Linked DNA regions of Tistrella bauzanensis. The protein of the gene in region 2 interacts with the protein of the main gene of each other region in a pairwise test. Links are inferred from orthologs where the notes say so. Each region holds a gene or a part of one and is shown on either strand. Other genes may lie near its edges.

The links.
Region 1: the proteins of gyrA (region 2) and gyrB interact in binary tests that used the Escherichia coli proteins (3 or more experiments, as listed by UniProt). The link is inferred for Tistrella bauzanensis from one-to-one orthologs.

What each region holds. Positions count from the first base shown.
Region 1 is NZ_BMDZ01000050.1:96-9,373, forward strand. Bases 228-3,366 are described here. They hold gyrB (DNA topoisomerase (ATP-hydrolyzing) subunit B), read right to left. Parts: upstream 2,980-3,366; coding sequence 475-2,979; downstream 228-474. Other genes in these bases: IEW15_RS18080 (hypothetical protein), read right to left, coding at 228-472; recF (DNA replication/repair protein RecF), read right to left, coding at 3,123-3,366. Outside these bases: more of IEW15_RS18080, read right to left, coding at 110-227; more of recF, read right to left, coding at 3,367-4,328; dnaN (DNA polymerase III subunit beta), read right to left, coding at 4,382-5,503; chromosomal replication initiator protein DnaA, read right to left, coding at 5,691-7,535; IEW15_RS18110 (rhodanese-like domain-containing protein), read right to left, coding at 7,642-8,112; rpsT (30S ribosomal protein S20), read right to left, coding at 8,761-9,030; IEW15_RS18120 (enoyl-CoA hydratase), read right to left, coding at 9,207-9,278. UniProt on the Escherichia coli protein: DNA gyrase negatively supercoils closed circular double-stranded DNA in an ATP-dependent manner to maintain chromosomes in an underwound state.
Region 2 is NZ_BMDZ01000054.1:25,338-34,964, reverse strand. Bases 1-3,488 are described here. They hold gyrA (DNA gyrase subunit A), read right to left. Parts: upstream 3,159-3,488; coding sequence 201-3,158; downstream 1-200. Other genes in these bases: IEW15_RS18960 (organic hydroperoxide resistance protein), read right to left, coding at 3,434-3,488; coaD (pantetheine-phosphate adenylyltransferase), read right to left, coding at 1-197. Also shown: more of IEW15_RS18960, read right to left, coding at 3,489-3,847; IEW15_RS18955 (MarR family winged helix-turn-helix transcriptional regulator), read right to left, coding at 4,073-4,543; IEW15_RS18950 (aldo/keto reductase), read left to right, coding at 4,729-5,733; ssb (single-stranded DNA-binding protein), read right to left, coding at 5,832-6,497; IEW15_RS18940 (FAD/NAD(P)-binding protein), read left to right, coding at 6,657-8,081; IEW15_RS18935 (sulfate ABC transporter substrate-binding protein), read left to right, coding at 8,242-9,255; sulfate ABC transporter permease subunit CysT, read left to right, coding at 9,275-9,627. UniProt on the Escherichia coli protein: A type II topoisomerase that negatively supercoils closed circular double-stranded (ds) DNA in an ATP-dependent manner to maintain chromosomes in an underwound state.

The DNA.
Region 1 (9,278 bases), on a different replicon or contig from region 2:
TCCAACCTCGACGTCGCATCGGCCTGCGCGACACGGTCGGCGATCAGATCCTCGACACCGATGAAATCGACACGAAAACCAGGTTCAAATTCAACCTGAGAAATGTAATCTATAGAATCCGCACCATCCAGAAGGCGTGAGCCGACCACCTCAACCCCGATATTCTTTGCATAGTGATGCAGGCCGCGTGTCCCGTCGCATTCTTTGCATAGTGATGCAGGCCGCGTGTCCCGTCGCGCGGTGTCTCGAATCCCATCTCGCGTAGAACGGCTTCGAGTTTGGCTTGACTGGGAATGACGATATCGAAATCGCCCGAGACGAAATGTGAAGCGGTGTAGAACTCCACCGCCGCACCACCAACCAGCACCGGCCGCGCGATGCCTGCCTCTTCCAATCGACGCGATGCATCGGCGAGGACGAGCAAGGCGTCCTGAAAGAACGTCCTGCCGCCCCGCAGCGCATCATCCGTCATGATCACACATCCAGATTGGACACGTTCAGCGCATTGTCCTGAATGAAATTGCGGCGGGGCTCCACCACGTCGCCCATCAGGGTCGTGAAGATCTCGTCGGCCTCGTCGGCATGGTTGACGCGCACCTGAAGCAGGGTGCGGCTGTTGGGGTCCATGGTGGTTTCCCACAACTGGTCGGCGTTCATCTCGCCCAGACCCTTGTAGCGCTGCACCTGAATGCCGCGCCGTCCGGCTTCCAGCACCGCCTCGAAAAGCTGGGTCGGCGTGGCGACACGCACCTCGCGGCCCTTGTCGAAGGCGATGCGGGCCGGGCCGTCGAACACGCCGGCAAGCTCCGCCAGATAGCGGCTGATCAGCCGGGCCTCACCACCGCGCGACAGCGCCGCCTCGATCGTATAGCTCTCCTGCATGCCGCGCAGTTCGCGGCGCACCCGGATGCGGCGCACCTCACCCGCGCGCGGCACCGGGCCGGTGCCGCCGGCCTCGCCTTCCGGCGCGCTGGTCTCCACCGCATAGCTCCAGCCGCGGTCATGCTCGTTCGACCGCGCGTCCAGCCGGGCGATCAGGATCCGGCCAGCCTGTTCGGCCGCGACCGCATCGGCGAAAGAGGCTTCCGACAACGCGCCCGACAATGCCGCTTCCTCCAGCAGCCAGAGCGGCGCCCGCCGTGCGATCGCCTTCAACTGATTGGCGACGTCGCGGGCACGCTCCACCACCGTGCGCAGATCGCCGCCGGCACGCTGGGCGCCCGAATGCAGGGTCAATACGGCATCCTGCAGCGACTGGCCGATCAGGTGGTTTTCAAGCGCCAGCTCGCCCTTCAGATAGACCTCGCTGGTCCCGCGCTTGATGCGGTACAGCGGCGGCTGGGCGATGTACAGATGACCACGCCGGATCAGTTCAGGCATCTGACGATAGAAAAAGGTCAGCAGCAGGGTGCGGATATGGCTTCCGTCCACGTCTGCGTCGGTCATGATGATGATCTTGTGATAGCGCAGCTTGTCGGCGTTAAAATCGTCCCGGCCGATGCCGCAGCCCAGCGCCGAGATCAGCGTGCCGATTTCAGCGGAACTCAACATCTTGTCGAACCGCGCCCGCTCGACATTCAGGATCTTGCCGCGCAGCGGCAGGATCGCCTGATTGGCGCGGTTGCGGCCCTGCTTGGCCGATCCGCCTGCCGAGTCACCCTCGACCAGGAAGATTTCGGATTTGGCGGGGTCGCGTTCCTGACAATCGGCCAGCTTGCCGGGCAGGCTGGTGATGTCCAGCGCGCTCTTGCGCCGGGTCAGTTCGCGGGCCTTGCGCGCGGCCTCACGCGCCACCGCCGCCTCGACCACCTTGCCCACGATCGCGCGGGCGTCCTGGGGATGCTCCTCGAACCACTGGTCGAGCCGTTCGCCGACCAGATTCTCGACCGCCGGCTTCACCTCGGAACTGACCAGCTTGTCCTTGGTCTGCGACGAGAATTTCGGGTCCGGCACCTTCACCGACAGCACGCAGGTCAGCCCCTCGCGCGCATCCTCGCCCGACACCGACACCTTCTCGCGCTTGGCGATACCCGATGACGTGGCATAGGCGTTGATGGTGCGGGTCAGCGCCGCGCGGAACCCGGCCAGATGGGTGCCGCCGTCACGCTGCGGGATGTTGTTGGTGAAACACAGCACGTTCTCGTGATAGCTGTCATTCCACTGCATCGACACTTCGACCATGATGCCGGCGCGCTCGCCGGATACCGTGATCGGGGTGCCATGCATCGGCGATTTGCTGCGGTCCAGATAGCGCACGAAAGCCTCGATGCCGCCGTCGTAATGCATACGGTGGCTGACCGGGGTATCGGTGCGGCTGTCGACGAATTCGATGGTCACGCCCGAATTCAGGAAGGCGAGCTCGCGCAGCCGACGCTCCAGCGTCGCCGCATCGAAATTCACCTGGGTGAAGATCTCGGTCGACGGCATGAAGGTGATTTCACTGCCGGTCTTGTCGCCACTCTGGCCGACAATCTCCAGCGGCTGGACCGCCTCGCCCATCTTGAAGCGCATATAGTGTTCATTGCCGGCGCGCCAGATCCTGAGTTCCAGCCATTCCGACAGCGCGTTCACCACCGACACGCCCACGCCATGCAGGCCGCCCGACACCTTGTAGGAATTCTGGTCGAACTTACCGCCGGCATGCAGCTGGGTCATGATGACCTGAGCCGCCGACACGCCTTCCTCGTCATGGATATCGACCGGGATGCCGCGGCCATTGTCGCGGACCGTCACCGATCCGTCGCCGTTCAGCACCACATGGACCTGATCGCACCAGCCGGCCAACGCCTCGTCGATGGCGTTGTCGACCACCTCATAGACCATGTGGTGCAGGCCCGAGCCGTCGTCGGTGTCGCCGATATACATGCCCGGGCGCTTGCGCACGGCATCCAGGCCACGCAGAACCTTGATCGAGTCGGCACCATAGGACGTGGCTGCGATGGCAGTCTCGGACTGGGAGTGTGCGGGCTGCTCTGTCATCGAACCGGTTCCATCATCCTCGGCCATGGGGCTTCCTCGGTCTGGGGCATGCGCGCGCGTCGCCGGTCATGAACGGGCCTCCGCCGTGGAGACGCCCATGATCCTGCCGGACGGCCGGGAGACCAGCCATCCATGACGCGTGCTCATTCGCGCATCGCCGAGGCATCGGCGATCCGCAAGAATTGAGCCCGTCCCTCCAGCCCCGCAAACAGCGGTCGGTCGGTGCCGGTGAGCCAGGCCTGGGAACCGAGCGTCACCAGCACGTCATAGAGTGCTGTGCGCCGCTCGGCATCGAGATGGGCTGCGACCTCGTCCAGCAGCAGGATCGGGGCCGATCCCTCCACTGTCCGTTTCAGCCGCGCCACCGCCAGCACGATCGCCAGCAGCAGCGCCTTCTGTTCGCCGGTGGAACACCGCGCGGCCGGCATGCCGCCGGCATCATGGGTCACCACCAGATCGCTGCGGTGCGGGCCGACCCGGGTGCCCCCGGCCTCGGCATCCTGACCGCGGCACTCGGCCAGCCTTGCGGCCAGCCGGTCTTCAACCGCCAGGGCGGGTTCCACGGCCAGAGCCGCCTCCACCTCGCCCTCAATCGCAATCCGCGCGCGTGGGAAAGCCCCGTCGCCCGCAGCCAGAACCGCCTTCAACTGGCGCATGAAACCCAGCCGCGCCGCCGCGATCGCAACCCCCTTGGCCGCCATCGTGGCTTCCAGCGCAGCCAGCCATGCCGGGTCGCGGCGGCCGTCGCGCAACAGCCGGGCGCGTTCGCGCATCGCCTGCTCATAGGCGGCGATCCGCCCGGCATGGTCGGGATCCAGGCCATAGACCAGCCGGTCGAAGAACCGCCGCCGGTTGCCGGCGCTATCGATGAACAGTCGGTCCATCAACGGCGTCACCCACAAGACCGACCAGCGCCGGCCGAGTTCCGCGGCACTGGCATTGCGGCCGTCGATCCGCACCACCCGGCGTTCCCGCTCCCCCCCGCCGCCGGCCAGACCGGTGCCGGCCTCGACCGGCCCGTCGCCGGTCCGCACCGTTGCCGCCACCGCCCAACCGGCACCGGTATGGCCCGTTCCGCCCAGATGACCCGTCTCATCCCGATGATCCATCGCGGCCAGACGGTCCATATCGGCCAAGCGGTCCATATCTGCCAACCGGGCACCGCGCAGGCCGCGCCCGGGCGCCAGCATCGACACCGCTTCCAGCAGATTGGTCTTGCCGGCGCCATTGGCGCCGGTCAGCACCACCGGCCGGGGATCGAGCGCCAGCCGCAGCCCGGCATAGTTGCGAAAGCCGGTCAGCACCAGCCGGGTCAGCGCCGGCACAGTATCGCCTGCGCCACCGGGCACTGCGGACCCGCCGGGCTGATATGGGGTGTCGGGAAACGTGGGATCGGACGTGATCAAATCCGCATCGGCATCAGCACATACAGGGCACCGGCATCCGCGGTGTCGCGGATCACCACCGGCGAGGCTCCGTCGGCGATCGCCATCTCCATCAGGTCGCCGTCGATCTGACCGGCCACATCGAGCACATAGCGCGAGTTGAAGCCGATCTCGATGTGCTGCCCCTCGTAATCGACCGTCAGCTCTTCGCTCGCCGAGCCGTGATCGGGGCTGGTCACCGCCAGATCCAGCCGGCCATCGCTGAGCGCGAAACGCACTGCCCGCGACTTCTCGCTGGAAATCGTCGCCACCCGGTCGACCGCGGCCGCGAAGGGCTTGCCGTCGATGCGCACGATCTTGTCGTTGCCGGCCGGGATCACCCGCTCATAATCCGGGAACGACCCGTCGATCAGCTTCGAGGTCAGCACCACGCGGCCGAAGGCGAACCGGATCTTGGTTTCCGACAAGGCCACCGCCACCTCGTCCTCGATCTCGTCGATCAGCTTGCGCAGCTCGCCCACCGCCTTGCGCGGCACGATCACGCCCGGCATGCCGGCCGCACCCTCCGGCACCTCGCTCTCCACCCGCGCCAGACGGTGACCATCGGTCGCCACCGCGCGCAGCCGCCGGCCATCCGGGCTTTCGGCGACATGGAGATAGATGCCGTTCAGGTAATAGCGGGTCTCTTCGGTCGAAATCGCGAACCGGGTCTTGTCGATCAGCCGCTTCAGGTCGGTGGCCGACAGATGGAAGGCAAACGGCAGATTGCCCTCGGCGATCTCAGGGAAGTCTTCGGCCGGCAGCACCGACAGCGCCGAGGCATAGCGCCCCGCCGACAGCTTCATCTGGCCCTTGGCGGCATCGAGCGCCAGCTCGATCTCGGCGCCGTCGGGCAGCTTGCGGACAATGTCGTGAAGGGTATGGGCGGGCACCGTGGTCCGCCCCGCCTGGACCACCGTCGCCGGCACCTCCTCGACCACCGACAGGTCCAGATCGGTCGCGGTCAGGCGCAGCGCGCCCGATGCGTCGGCCTCGAACTGGACATTGGCCAGGATCGGTATGGTGTTGCGGCGCTCGACGACGCTCTGCACGTGAGTGAGCGCACGGAGCAAGGCGGCGCGTTCGATGGAAAGCTTCATGTGCGCTCCCGGTGAGGGCTGTTTCCGCTTGGGTGGCGGGAACGGACGTCAATCGGCTTGGGGCACGCCCGGCCGGCAGGTTCAGGGGTTCGTGGCGGGCCGGAACTCCAGGCCCGCCGGGGCCTGAGAGTATAACTGCAAGCCAGTTGCATCGCCAGCTTTGCGGGCATTCCCCGCGCGCTGCGGTTCAGCTTTCCAGCATCCGCCGCAGCAGCTCGATATCGTCGGCGAAGCTGCTGTCCTGGCTGCCCAGTTCCTCGACCTTTTTCACCGCATGCATCACGGTGGTATGGTCGCGGCCGCCGAATTTTCGGCCGATCTCCGGCAGGCTGGACTGGGTCAATTGCTTGGCCAGATACATCGCCACCTGCCGGGGCCGGGCGATCGCCCGCGAGCGGCGGGCGGAATGCATGTCCGACACCCGGATGTTGAAGTGCTCGGCCACCCGCTTCTGGATGTCCTCGATGGTCAGCCGGCGCTCATTGGCACGCAGCAGATCCTGCAGCACCTCCTGTGTGGTCTCAAGCGTGATCGCGCGGCCGACCAGGGTGGCATGCGCCACCACCCGGTTCAGTGCGCCCTCAAGCTCGCGGACGTTGGAGGCGATCTTGTGGGCCAGGAATTCCAGAACCTTGCCCGGCACCACGGCACCCAGCTGATCGGCCTTCTGCTGCAGGATGCCCAGCCTGAGTTCATAGGTGGTGGGGTGGATATCGGCGACCATGCCCCAGCCGAGGCGCGAGCGCAGCCGCTCCTCCATCCCGTCCAGATCCGATGGCGAGCGGTCGCCCGACACCACGATCTGCCGGTTCTGGTCCACCAGAGCGTTGAAAGTGTGGAAGAATTCCTCCTGAGTCGAATCCTTGCCGCTGATGAACTGCACGTCATCGATCATCAGCACGTCGACCGAGCGGAACTGCTCCTTGAACGCCATCGTATCCTTGTAGCGCAGCGCCCGGATGAATTCGTACATAAACTTCTCGGCCGACATGTACACCACCTTGCGCCGCGGGTTGCGGCCGCGGATATGCCATGCGATGGCATGCATAAGATGGGTCTTGCCAAGGCCGACACCGCCATACAGGAACAGCGGGTTGAACTGTACGGTTTCGCTTTCCGCCACCCGGAGCGCCGCGGCATGGGCCAGTTCGTTCGGCTTGCCGCAGACGAAATTGTCGAAAGTGAAGCGCGGATCCAGACCGGCCGACCACTGATCGATGCGTTCCGCCGCGCGGTGGCTGGCCTCGGCATCGGCTTCGGCCTCGGACATCGGCGCCGCCTGGGCACCACTGCGGCCGTTGCGGCCCGCCCCATAGGCCACGGGACCGGAACCTGTGCCGTCATGGCCGGACGGCCCGCGCCCCGAAGCGTTATGGCCCGTGGACTGGTGACCTCCGGACTGGTGACCTCCGGACTGGTGACTTCCAGGCTGGTGCCCCGGGGGCTGATGGCTGCCCGGCTGATTCGCCGGCCCCCCGCCCGCCCGCGACTGGCCGGCCGGCACCGGCGACGGCTTGCTGCTGCGCGGCGGCAGCGGCGCGCCACCGCCATAGCCGCCGGTCACATAGCCGCCGGAAATGCCGCCACGGCCCTCGCCGTTGTAACCTTCACCGTTATAGATGGCAGCCCCGCCCGAGCGGGGGCCGTTGGCTGCCGGCGGCACAACCGGAGCGACGGCATCATCGTCGGCAGCCTTGGCACCGGCGGCCCTGGCGGCGGCGGCGGCCTTGGCCGATGCCGGATCGGCAGCCCCCCAGGCACCGGCGACCGAGATGTCCACCCGGCGGACCGCCGGATTTTCCCACGACCACAGCACGCGGATACGATCGGCATAATGCGATACGACCCAGTCGCGCATGAACCGCGTCGGCACCGCGATCGTCACGCGGCCCTCGGTCACGGCAGCCAGCGACAGGGGCTTCAGCCAGGAATAAAAGGCGGCGTCGCCGAATTCGCTGCGGAGCGCATCACGAACGCGGCCCCATTGCGCCTCGTATTCGGCAAAGTCGGCGGGATCGGAAACCGGGGTCATGGGCAACGGCAGTCGCAATTGGCGGGGGTCGCCCGGCTTCATGCGGACGAACGGCAACCACGCCGCCCCCTTCCGGACAGCGGCGCGGCGGTGACGGGCGGTGGCGTCAGTTCTGGAACCAGGGCAGCCCCGCCGCCTTCCAGCCGTTCACCGTGCCGCGATGCCCGTCTTCACCCACATCGCCTTCGAAGCCGCCCTCGATGTTGAAGGCCGCGGTATAGCCGGCGCTGGTGGCGGCCATCGCCGCCGCCCGTGACCGCCCGCCGCTGCGGCACAGAAACACCACCGGCTGATCAGGGCCGATACCGGCCTCGGCCAGGGTGCCGGTGAAATCGTGGTTCTGTGCCATCTGCGGCCAGACCTGCCACGAGATCAGCCTTGGTTCCTTGCCCAGAGATTGCAGGGCCGGCAGACCCACGAACATCCACTCCTCACGGGTGCGCACGTCGACCAGAACAGCATCGGGATGCTGCTCAAGAAGCGACCATGCCTCTTCAGGCGTCACGTCGCCGGCGTAGCCGGCATGGGCACCGGTGCGGGCGGCGGCATTCAGGCGGATGTCATCGGTGCTGGCCATGGCGTCGCCTCGTGGCTCCTCTGGCAGATCTGGACGAAAAGGATGAAGGATGGGCCGAACGATGCCGCGACAGCCGGCAACTGGCAATCGGTCTGCGGGCAAAGCGTATCCGGCGAGGCTCAATGCCACTGCATCGAACCGCGAAGCGCCTTCATCCACTTGTGTCTTGGGGAGCAGGTCGGCTTGTGACCGGGCATCCCCGGGCCGGCAGCCGCATGCCGGATGATACCCCGGCTGTGCGCCCGGGCCGCCCGCGACCATAAAGGCCAAGGCTGCCGGCCGCTCAGGGCATCGACGACATCGGAACCAGTGGGCCACACCCGCATCGGTACGGACCTGCATTCGATGAGGCTAGACTAGCCCCCGCCCGTCCGGCTGGCAATGGGACCGAAATGTGAACGCGGTCATTTGCTACAAGACGACGCCCAGACGCGACAACGCACGGCACGCGATGAACGCATGCCGTGCGTTGAACGGCTAGGTCCGGCCTGCAGATTCCAGCCGGCCGCAGGCCTGATTCAACCGGACAACGCCGACGAATCAGATGCCTGGACGACGGGAACCGATGCCGGCCCCGCAGGACAGATCACAGTCTGACGCAAGCTCGAAACCGGACCAGGTCTGCACCCGGCCGGCTCCGGGGCCGGATCAGGCCTGGGCCAGACCCTTCACCCGCGCGCTGAGGCGCGAGATCTTGCGAGACGCGGTATTGGCGTGCAGAACGCCCTTGTTGACGCCACGGCGCAGTTCCGGCTCGGCAACGGCGAAAGCGGCAACGGCTGCATCCTTATCGCCCTGAAGCAGGGCCTTCTCGACCTTCTTCACGAAGGTCCGGATGCGGCTGATACGGTCGCCATTGATTTCGGCCCGGCGCGCGTTGCGGCGGATACGCTTCTTGGCGGAGTCATGATTGGCCATAAGGGGTCGGCCCTTCGGATCGGTCTGGGAACAAAAGGAAACTCAGGCGGCAGACGATAGGTGCGCGCCGGACATGAGTCAAGACGTTATCGGCAAAGCCGAAACCGGCGCCGACGGAGCGGCGCCGATTGTGGCAATGCCACCGCAGCCTTTCAGCATACGGCCGTGGCGGCGGCTCAGCGGTTCCTGAACTGCGGCTCGCGCTTTTCCGAGAAGGCGGTCATGCCCTCGCGGCGGTCGTCGAGGGC
Region 2 (9,627 bases):
AGATCGGCCGGCAATGTCGCCAGCTCCGCCTCGACCAGCGCGACGCGCTCGTCCAGAGAGAACATCGGTCCCTTCCCCGGGCTGCCCGCGACGGCCACGACGAGCTGGTCCACCACCCGCAGACTGCGTTTGATGATATCCATATGCCCGTTCGTGACCGGGTCGAAGGTGCCCGGATAGATGCCCTTGCCGCTCAATGCCTAGTCCTCCACTGGGTCTCCACCCGCACCGGTATCAGCATCGCCATCGTCTGTGCGAAGGTCGGTGCCACCGTTGCCGTCCTGCTCCCCCTCGTCGCCCGCGACATCGCCGGCGCCGTTCGGCTCTTCGTCCGCCGCCTCGCTCAACCGTGCGGCCGAGACGACCTTTTCGTCCTGCGCGGTCTTGAACACGATCACCCCCATCGTGTCTCGACCGGCAATCCGGATTCCGGCCACCGGCGTGCGGATCAACTGCCCGCCATCGGTCACCAGCATGATCTGCTCGCCCTGCGCGATCGGGAAGCAGGCCACGATCCGGCCGTTGCGGGTGCTGGTCGTCATGTTGACGATGCCCGATCCGCCACGGTTGGTGGTGCGGTATTCATAGGCCGAGGTCCGCTTGCCATAACCGCGCGTGGTGATGACCAGCAGGAATTCCTCTTCCATCTCAAGCCGCTGGGCGGTTTCGAGATCGAGACCATAGCGCGCGGCAAGTTCGCCCACATCCGCCGGCAGGTCGCCCGGATCGGCGACCGCGGTCGCCTCCTCGCCATCGACCATGGCAGTGGTGCCGGTCTCCTGCGCTTTCAACTGCGCCAGCCAGCGACGCTTGGCGTTGGCGAAGCGCAGATAGTTGTCGCGGGTATCCACATCCACCTCGCGATGGCGGATGACCGACATCGACACGACCTCGTCGTCGGCGGCCAGCGAAATGCCGCGGACACCATCGGAGGTGCGGCTCTTGAACAACCGCACGGCCCCAACGGGGAAGCGGATCGCCTTGCCGCTGCGGCTGGCCAGAACCACGTCATCGGCACCGGTGCAGGGCATCACGCCCACCAGCCGGTCGTCCTCGCCCAGCCGGATCGCGATCTTGCCATTGCTCATCACATTGACGAAATCGGCCAGCCGGTTGCGGCGGACATTGCCGCGGGCGGTCGCGAACATGACATAGGCGTCGCTGTCGGAAATCGCGTCCAGCGCCTCGGCGGCTTCCTCCGCCGCCTCGTCGGCGGTGGCCTCATCGACCTCGGCCAGTTCCGGCATGTCCGGGTCATCGGGCAGCGGCATCAGGGTGGCGATGACCTCGCCCTCCTTCAGCGGCAGCAGATTGACCATCGCCTTGCCCCGGCTCTGCGGCGTACCGGCCGGCAACTGCCAGACCTTCAGCTTGTAGACCTGACCCGCATTCGAGAAGAACAGCACCGCCGCGTGGCTGTTCAGCACGAAGATCTGCGCCACGAAATCCTCGTCGCGCACCGCCATCGACGATCGGCCCTTGCCGCCACGACGCTGGGCCCGATAGGTCGACAACGGCACGCGCTTGATGTAGCCGCCATGGGTGACGGTGACGACCATCTCCTCGCGTTCGATCAGGTCTTCGACGTTATAGTCGAATTCCGACTCCTCAATCACCGTCCGGCGCGGGGTGGCGAATTCGTCGCGCACCTCGATCAGCTCGCCGCGCAGCACGTCGAGCATCCGGGCGCGATCGTTGAGGATCTTCAGATATTCGATGATCTTGTCGCAGATCTCGCGCAGTTCCGCGCCGATGCGATCGCGCTCCAGCCCGGTCAGGCGGTGCAGGCGTAGATCCAGGATCGCCCGGGCCTGAGCCTCCGACAGGCTGTACATGCCGTCGACGACATTGCGGTCGGGCTCGCCCACCAGGGCGATATAGGGCGCGATATCGCCGGCCGGCCACGGCCGGTCCATCAGCGCCTCGCGGGCCGCGGTCGAATCGGGCGAGGCCTTGATCAGCTCGACCACCGGGTCGAGATTGACCACCGCGACACCCAGACCCATCAAGACATGGGCGCGTTCGCGGGCCTTGCGCAGTTCGAAGATCGTGCGGCGGGTGATGACCTCCTCGCGGAAGTCGATGAAGGCCTGCAACATGTCGCGCAGGTTCATCATCACCGGCTTGCCGCCATTCAGCGCCAGCATGTTGACGCCGAAGGTGGTCTGAAGCGGCGTGAAGCGATAAAGCTGGTTGATCACCACCTCGGCCGTCGCGTCACGCTTCAGCTCCACGACCACGCGCACACCGTCGCGATCGCTTTCGTCACGCAGGTCGGCCACACCCTCGATCTTGCGATCACGCACCGCCTCGGCGATCCGCTCGATCATCCGCGCCTTGTTCACCTGATAGGGAATCTCGCGGACGATGATCGCCATCCGGTCCTTGCGGACCTCTTCCATCTCCACCTTGCCGCGCAGCAGCACCGACCCGCGGCCGGTCATCAACGCCTCGCGGCTGCCGCCACGCCCGACGATGATGCCGCCGGTGGGGAAATCGGGGCCGGGCACGATGCGCAGCAGATCGCCGACCGTCAGTTCGGGATTGTTGATCAACGCGATCGCGGCATCGATCACCTCGCCCAGGTTATGGGTCGGGATATTGGTCGCCATGCCGACCGCGATGCCGCCGGCGCCGTTGACCAGCAGGTTCGGGAACCGCGCCGGCAGCACCGTCGGCTCGGCGGTGGTGTCGTCGTAGTTGTTCTGGAAATCGACGGTCTCTTTGTCGAGATCCGACAGCAGCGTGCTCGCGGCCTTGGTCAGACGCGCTTCGGTGTAGCGCATCGCCGCCGGCGGATCACCGTCCATCGAGCCGAAATTGCCCTGGCCGTCGATCAGACGCAGGCGCATCGAAAAATCCTGCGCCATGCGGACCATGGTGTCGTAAATCGCGCTGTCGCCATGGGGATGGTACTTACCCATGACATCACCGACCACACGTGCCGATTTGCGGAAGGGCTTGTTCCATTCATAGCCGCTCTCGTGCATCGAGAACAGAATCCGGCGGTGCACGGGCTTCAGGCCGTCGCGGACGTCGGGCAGCGCGCGCGCCACGATCACGCTCATCGCGTAGTCGAGGTACGAACGCCGCATCTCATCTTCGATCGTGACCGGCGCGATGTCGGAGGCGATGGGCGGAACGGGCGTGTCGGACAAGGTACGATCCCGGAACTGGCACTGGGACCGCCACGCCAGGCGTGGCGTCCCCGGCGGAGGGGCGGCGCTGACCGATCCGGACCATGAAGGGCCGGCCGGCGCTCGTGGGGGTACGCTCGCACGCGCGGCCGACGCGCGCGGTCATTCCGTCTCCGGAAATCCGCGTCCGCCGGCCGATCGTGAAATCGTCCCCGAAGCTAACCAATTTTGCGCCGCCGAACAACCACAGCGGCCGCCCCCTGATATTCCGGGCCGAAACAGGGGCCGTGCCGGGTTCAGGCGACCTTCAGCTCCACCGCGATATTGCCACGGGTCGCCTTGGAATAGGGGCACACCTGATGGGCGGCTTCAACCAGACCATGGGCCACATCGCCATCCACACCCGGCAGGGTGGCGGTCAGCACCACCGCCAGACCGAAGCTGGTCTCATCCTTGCCAATCGACACCGCCGCTTCGACATTGGCGTCGGCGCCAAGCTTCACGCCCTTCTGACCGGCCACCAGCTTCAGCGCCGACAGGAAACAGGCGGCATAGCCGGCCGCGAACAGCTGCTCCGGATTGGTGCCCTTGCCGTTGCCGCCCAGTTCCGGCGGCATCGCCACCGCCAGATCGATCTGGCCGTCATTGCTCGTCGCGCGGCCGTCACGGCCGCCGGTCACAGTGGCATGGGCAGTGTAGAGGGTCTGCATGACAGATGCTCCTTGGTGTGGGGCCGCGCGCCGAATGGCGGGGCCTCGTCTGTAGATGGCAACGATGGCTGGCCTGTCCATGTTGCGTTGCGGTCAGATCCGGGGTGCACGGCCCTGACCGGCATGCCCCGGCATTGCCTGTCTATCGCCGCCCGCCACTATATTGCCATCAATTAAATTGTGTGCAATATAAATCTACATGACCCGGCATCACAGCCGGTCGGATCAGTCGGCGGCGCCATCTCCGGCCCCGGCCGCCGCCTCCGCCAACCGCGCCTGCAACGTCTTCAATCTTGCCCGCAACTGGGCAAGTTCCACAGGCGACATGCCCATCGCACAGAACATCTGCTCAGGGATGTGCCGCGCCCGGTTCTTCAGGCCGTGGCCCGCATCGGTCAACACCACCCGCACCTGGCGTTCATCGTCGCGATCACGGCGGCGGCTGACCAGCCCGGCCGCCTCCATCCGCTTCAGCAACGGCGTCAATGTACCGGAGTCGAGGCCGAGCCGCCGCCCAAGCTCGCCGACGGTGACGTCATCACTCTCCCACAGGGCAAGCATCACCAGATACTGCGGATAGGTCAGGCCCAGCCGGTCGAGTGCCGGTCGGTACAGCTTGGTCATCGCCAGCGACGCGCCATACAGCGCGAAGCAAAGCTGGGCATCGAGGTTCAGCGGATCCTGGTCACTGGTCATCATCGGCTCGACTGTCTGTGAGCCGCCGGTGATATAGCGGCTTCGGGCACTATGGCGCTCTTGCCGGCCGGCTGGCAATCTTCACAAGCGGCGCCGGGGCGCTGCGGCGGCGTCTGGGCCGTCGACAGCCCGCACAGGCGGGCGCATTCTGTTGGCCCCGATCCATCATGCAGAGGATGCCCGCCATGACCGCCCGACGCCGCCTTGGCAGCAATGGCCCCCTGGTTTCCGCCATCGGCCTCGGCTGCATGGGCATGAGCCAGTCCTATGGACCGACCGACGATGCCCAGTCGATTGCAACCCTTCACCACGCCATCGAGATCGGCTGCACATTCCTCGATACCGCCGAGGTTTACGGGCCGTTCGTGAACGAAAGCCTGATTGGTCGGGCGCTGGCCGGCACCACATCGACCGGTCCCCTGCGTGACCGGGTGGTTCTGGCGACCAAGTTCGGCTGGCGGATCGAGGGCGGTCGCCCGACCGGGGTCGACAGCCGGCCCGAGCGGATCATCGCGGCGGTCGACGGCTCGCTCGGCCGCCTTGGCACCGACCGGATCGACCTGCTCTATCAGCATCGCGTCGACCCGGCGGTGCCGATCGAGGATGTGGCCGGCACGGTCGCCGATCTGGTCAAGGCCGGCAAGGTCAAGCATTTCGGCCTGTCGGAAGCGGGCGCCCGCACCATCGATCGCGCCCATGCGGTGCATCCGGTCGCGGCCCTGCAAAGCGAATATTCGCTGTGGGAACGCGACATCGAAACCGACATTCTGCCGACGCTCCGCCGGCTGGGCATCGCCCTGGTGCCGTTCGCGCCACTGGGTCGCGGCTTCCTGACCGGCACCATCGGCCGTGCCGAAGACCACCCGGAAGGCGACCGGCGGCGGACCGACCCCCGGTTGATGGGCGCCAATTACGACGCCAATGTCAGGGCCGCATCGATCGTGCGCGAGATCGCCGCCGCCCATGACGCCACCCCGGGCCGGGTGGCGTTGGCCTGGCTGCTGGCGCGGGGCGAGGATGTGATCCCGATCCCGGGCACCCGGCGGATCAGCCATCTGGACGACAACTGGGCGGCGCTTGACCTGACGCTCACCCCTGATGACATCGCCCGGCTGGATGCCGCCCTGCCACCCGGCGTCACCGCCGGCCCGCGCTATGGTGAACGCGAAATGGCCTATCTGGACCGGTAACCAGGGCTCGGAACGGACGACGCCCGCGCCCCATCAAGGAATGCGCGGGCGTCGTCGGCACACGTATCGGCGGGTGTCCGCCGGGTTGTAAACTGGTGTCAGAACGGAATTTCGTCGTCCAGATCGTTGCCGCCACCGCCGGCGCCACCACCGGCGCCACCCCGGCCGCCGGCACCACCGCCGCTGCCGCTGCCGCCGCCGTAATCCGAACCGTAATCGTCATAGCCGCCGCCGAAGCCACCGCCCTGGCCACCACCGCCCTGGCCACCGGCGCCGCCACGACCACCGCCGGCACCGCCGCCGCCGCGACGGTTGCCGCCACCGAAGCCGCCGCCGCCTGCGCCGCCGCCGCCGAATTCATCGTCGCCGCCACCGCCGCCGCCTGCGCCGCCGCCACCGCCGCCGCCTTCGCCGCGGCCGTCGAGCATGGTCAGCTCCCCGCGGAAGCGCTGGAGCACCACCTCGGTGGTATACTTCTCCTGGCCCTGCTGATCGGTCCATTTCCGGGTCTGCAAGGCCCCCTCGACATAGACCTTCGAGCCCTTGCGCAGGAATTTCTCGGCAACCTCGGCCAGACGCTCGTTGAAGATCACCACACGGTGCCATTCGGTCCGCTCGCGGCGCTCGCCGCTCTGCCGATCGCGCCAGTTCTCGCTGGTCGCGATGGCAAGGTTCACGATCTTCATGCCGTCCTGGGTGCTCCGGACCTCGGGGTCACGGCCCAGATTGCCGATCAGGATCACCTTGTTGACGCTGCCCGCCATGGCTCTGTCTTCCTCGACTGCGTGTCCGGGCACCGCCAGGGGCGCCCGCTCAATTGGGCGCATCCTGCGTCATCGGGGGCGCTTCTGTCCATGCCGCATGACGCCGACCTGCACCACGCGCTAGGCTGAGCGCTCCATTCATCGCCGGAGGCGGCTTGCATGGCGACCAAAGGGACCACGATCGCGATCATCGGTGCCGGCTTCAGCGGCGCCCTGCTGGCGGTGCATCTTCTGGACCGCTGCCGGCAGCAGGACAAGATCCTGCTGGTGGAGCGCAACAGCCAGTTCGGCCGCGGTGTCGCCTATGCGACCGGCAACCCCCATCATCTGCTGAACGTCCGCGCCGGCAATATGAGCGCCTTTCCAGACCAGCCCGACCACTTCATCCGCTGGCTGGACAGCCATGCCGGCACGCTGGGGCCATGCGAACCCACCGGCCGCGACGGCTTCGTGCCGCGGCGGATCTATGGCTCGTATATCCAGGATCTGATCGCCGACCGGATCTGGGGCTGCGGCAAGGCCATGAACCTGCAGCTGATCCATGACAGCGCGGTCGGCCTGGAGCCGGCGCCGGGCGGGGGATTCATGATGCAGGTCGATGGTGGCCGGCGCTATGCGGTCGATGCGGCGGTGCTGGCGCTGGGCAATTTTCCGCCCGGCCGTGATCTCGTTCCAAGCCCGGCCTATGCCGCAGACCCCTGGGCGCCAGGGGCTCTGGAGGGCATCGATCGCGATGCAACCGTGATGCTGATCGGCACCGGGCTGACGGCGGTCGACGTGGTGATCAGCCTGCTGGATCGCGGTCATCGCGGTCCGATCCATGCCATCTCGCGGCGCGGGCTTCTGCCACGCGCTCATGCGCCGGTGCCGGCACCGCTGCCCTCGCTCGATCCGGCAACAGCCCCACCGCAGTTGAGCGCGCTGCTGCATGCCGTGCGCCGGGCAGCACGGCAGGCCGAGGCCGATCTGGCCGCCCAAGGCCGTGGCGGCGGTTGGCGGGCGGTGATCGATGGCCTGCGACCCGTGACCCAGAGCCTGTGGCGCGGGCTGGACACGACTGAGCAACAACGCTTCCTGCGCCATCTGCGGCCCTGGTGGGACAGCCACCGCCACCGGATGGCACCGGATGTGGCAACGCGGATCGGCGATGCCCGCGCCCGTGGCCAGTTGCTGGTCCGCGCGATGCGCATCCGCGCCCGTCATATCGACGCCGACCGAGCCGCCTTCGATCTGGTGCCACGCGGCGGCGGTCCTGCCGAACGGGTGATCGCCGCCCGCGCGGTCGACTGCACCGGCCCCGGCGGCAATCTGGCCCATACCGCCGAACCGGTGCTGGCCGGCCTGTTCCGGTGCGGGCATATCCGGGCCGACACCCTGGCGCTGGGGCTGGATGTCGACGACGATCTGCGCCTGATCGATGCCCATGGCCGGGCCGATCGGCGGCTGGCCGCGGTGGGGCCGCTGACCAAGGGCGTGTTCTGGGAAAGCACGGCGGTGCCTGATATCCGCAATCAGGTCGCAGCGCTCGCCGCCGGTCTGGCCGCGGAACTGATGTCAAATACACAAACCGAATACGTTATATAATTCGTAAAACATGAAATTGATGTTTAATCGTTGACATTCACGGCGTTGACCGCACATTCTCGGCACACACCGGGACCGGGGTGCCTGCACCCTGTTCGAGCCTGCGCCCTGTTCGACCTGTCCCCGCGCCCAATGACGCCTGCATATGGAGCCCCGCCAGATGAAGCGCCTTGCTTTCGCCGCCGCCCTCGCGATCGGTCTTGCCGCCGGCGCGCCGGCGCGGGCCGCCGAGACCGACGCCCTGCTGAACGCGTCGTATGACATCGCCCGCGAATTGTTCGCCGAGATCAATGAGAGCTTCGTTCCGGCCTGGAAGGATCAGACCGGTACCACGATCACGGTCAACCAGTCCCATGCCGGCACCTCGCGCCAGGCCCGCGCTATCCTGGAAGGGCTCAAGGCCGATGTCGTGACATTCAATCAGGTCACCGATATTGACTTTCTGGTGACGCATGGCGGGTTGATCCAGCCGGGCTGGCAGAACGAGTTCCCCAATCAGGCCTCGCCCTGGTATTCGATGCCATCCTTCCTGGTCCGTAAGGGCAATCCCAAGAACATCAAGGATTGGTCGGATCTCGTCCGCGACGGCGTGGAGGTGGTGTTCCCGAACCCCAAGACCTCAGGCAATGCGCGCTATACCTATCTGGCCGCCTATGCGTTCGGGCTGGACAAGTTCGGCGGCGACGTCGCCCGGACTGATGAGTTCGTCTCGCAGATCTTCGGCCATGTCGCGGTGTTCGACACCGGCGGACGCGGCGCCACCACCACCTTCGTCGAACGCGGCATCGGCGACGTTCTGATCACGTTCGAGGCCGAAACCAACCTGATCCGCAAGGAATATGGCGAGGACAGTTACGAGGTCGTCACCCCGTCGCAGAGCCTGATCGCCGAGTTCCCGGTGGCGGTGGTCGACAAGGTCGTCGACGATCGCGGCAGCCGCAAGGCCGCCGAAGGCTATCTGAACTTCCTGTACAGCAAGCCCGGCCAGGAAATCGCCGCCCGCCGCTATAACCGCGTGGTCGATGAAGAGATCGCCGCCAAGTATGCCGACCAGTTCCCTGAGCTGAAGCTGGTGCGGATCGAAGACGTGTTCGGCAGCTGGGACAAGATCCAGGCCGAGCATTTCAAGGAAGGCGCCAAGCTGGACCAGCTGTTCGCCGCCCAGAACCGCTGATCCGGACCGATAGCTGATCATGGCCACTGCCTTGCGTTCATCCCGCGGCGTCCTGCCGGGCTTCGGCCTGACACTCGGCATCACGCTGTTCTACACCGCGATCATCGTGGCGCTGCCGATCCTGGCGCTGGTGATGAAGGCGGCCAGCCTCGGCCCAGCCGAGTTCTGGGCGGTGGTGAGTTCGCGCCGGGCGGTGGCCACCTATCAGGTGACGCTGACCGCCGCCGGCGGCGCCACGCTGTTCAACGCCCTGTTCGGGCTGCTGCTGGCCTGGGTGCTGGTGCGCTATCGCTTTCCCGGCCGCCGGCTGCTGGATGCCCTGGTCGACCTGCCCTTCGCCCTGCCGACAGCCGTGGCCGGCATCGCGCTGGC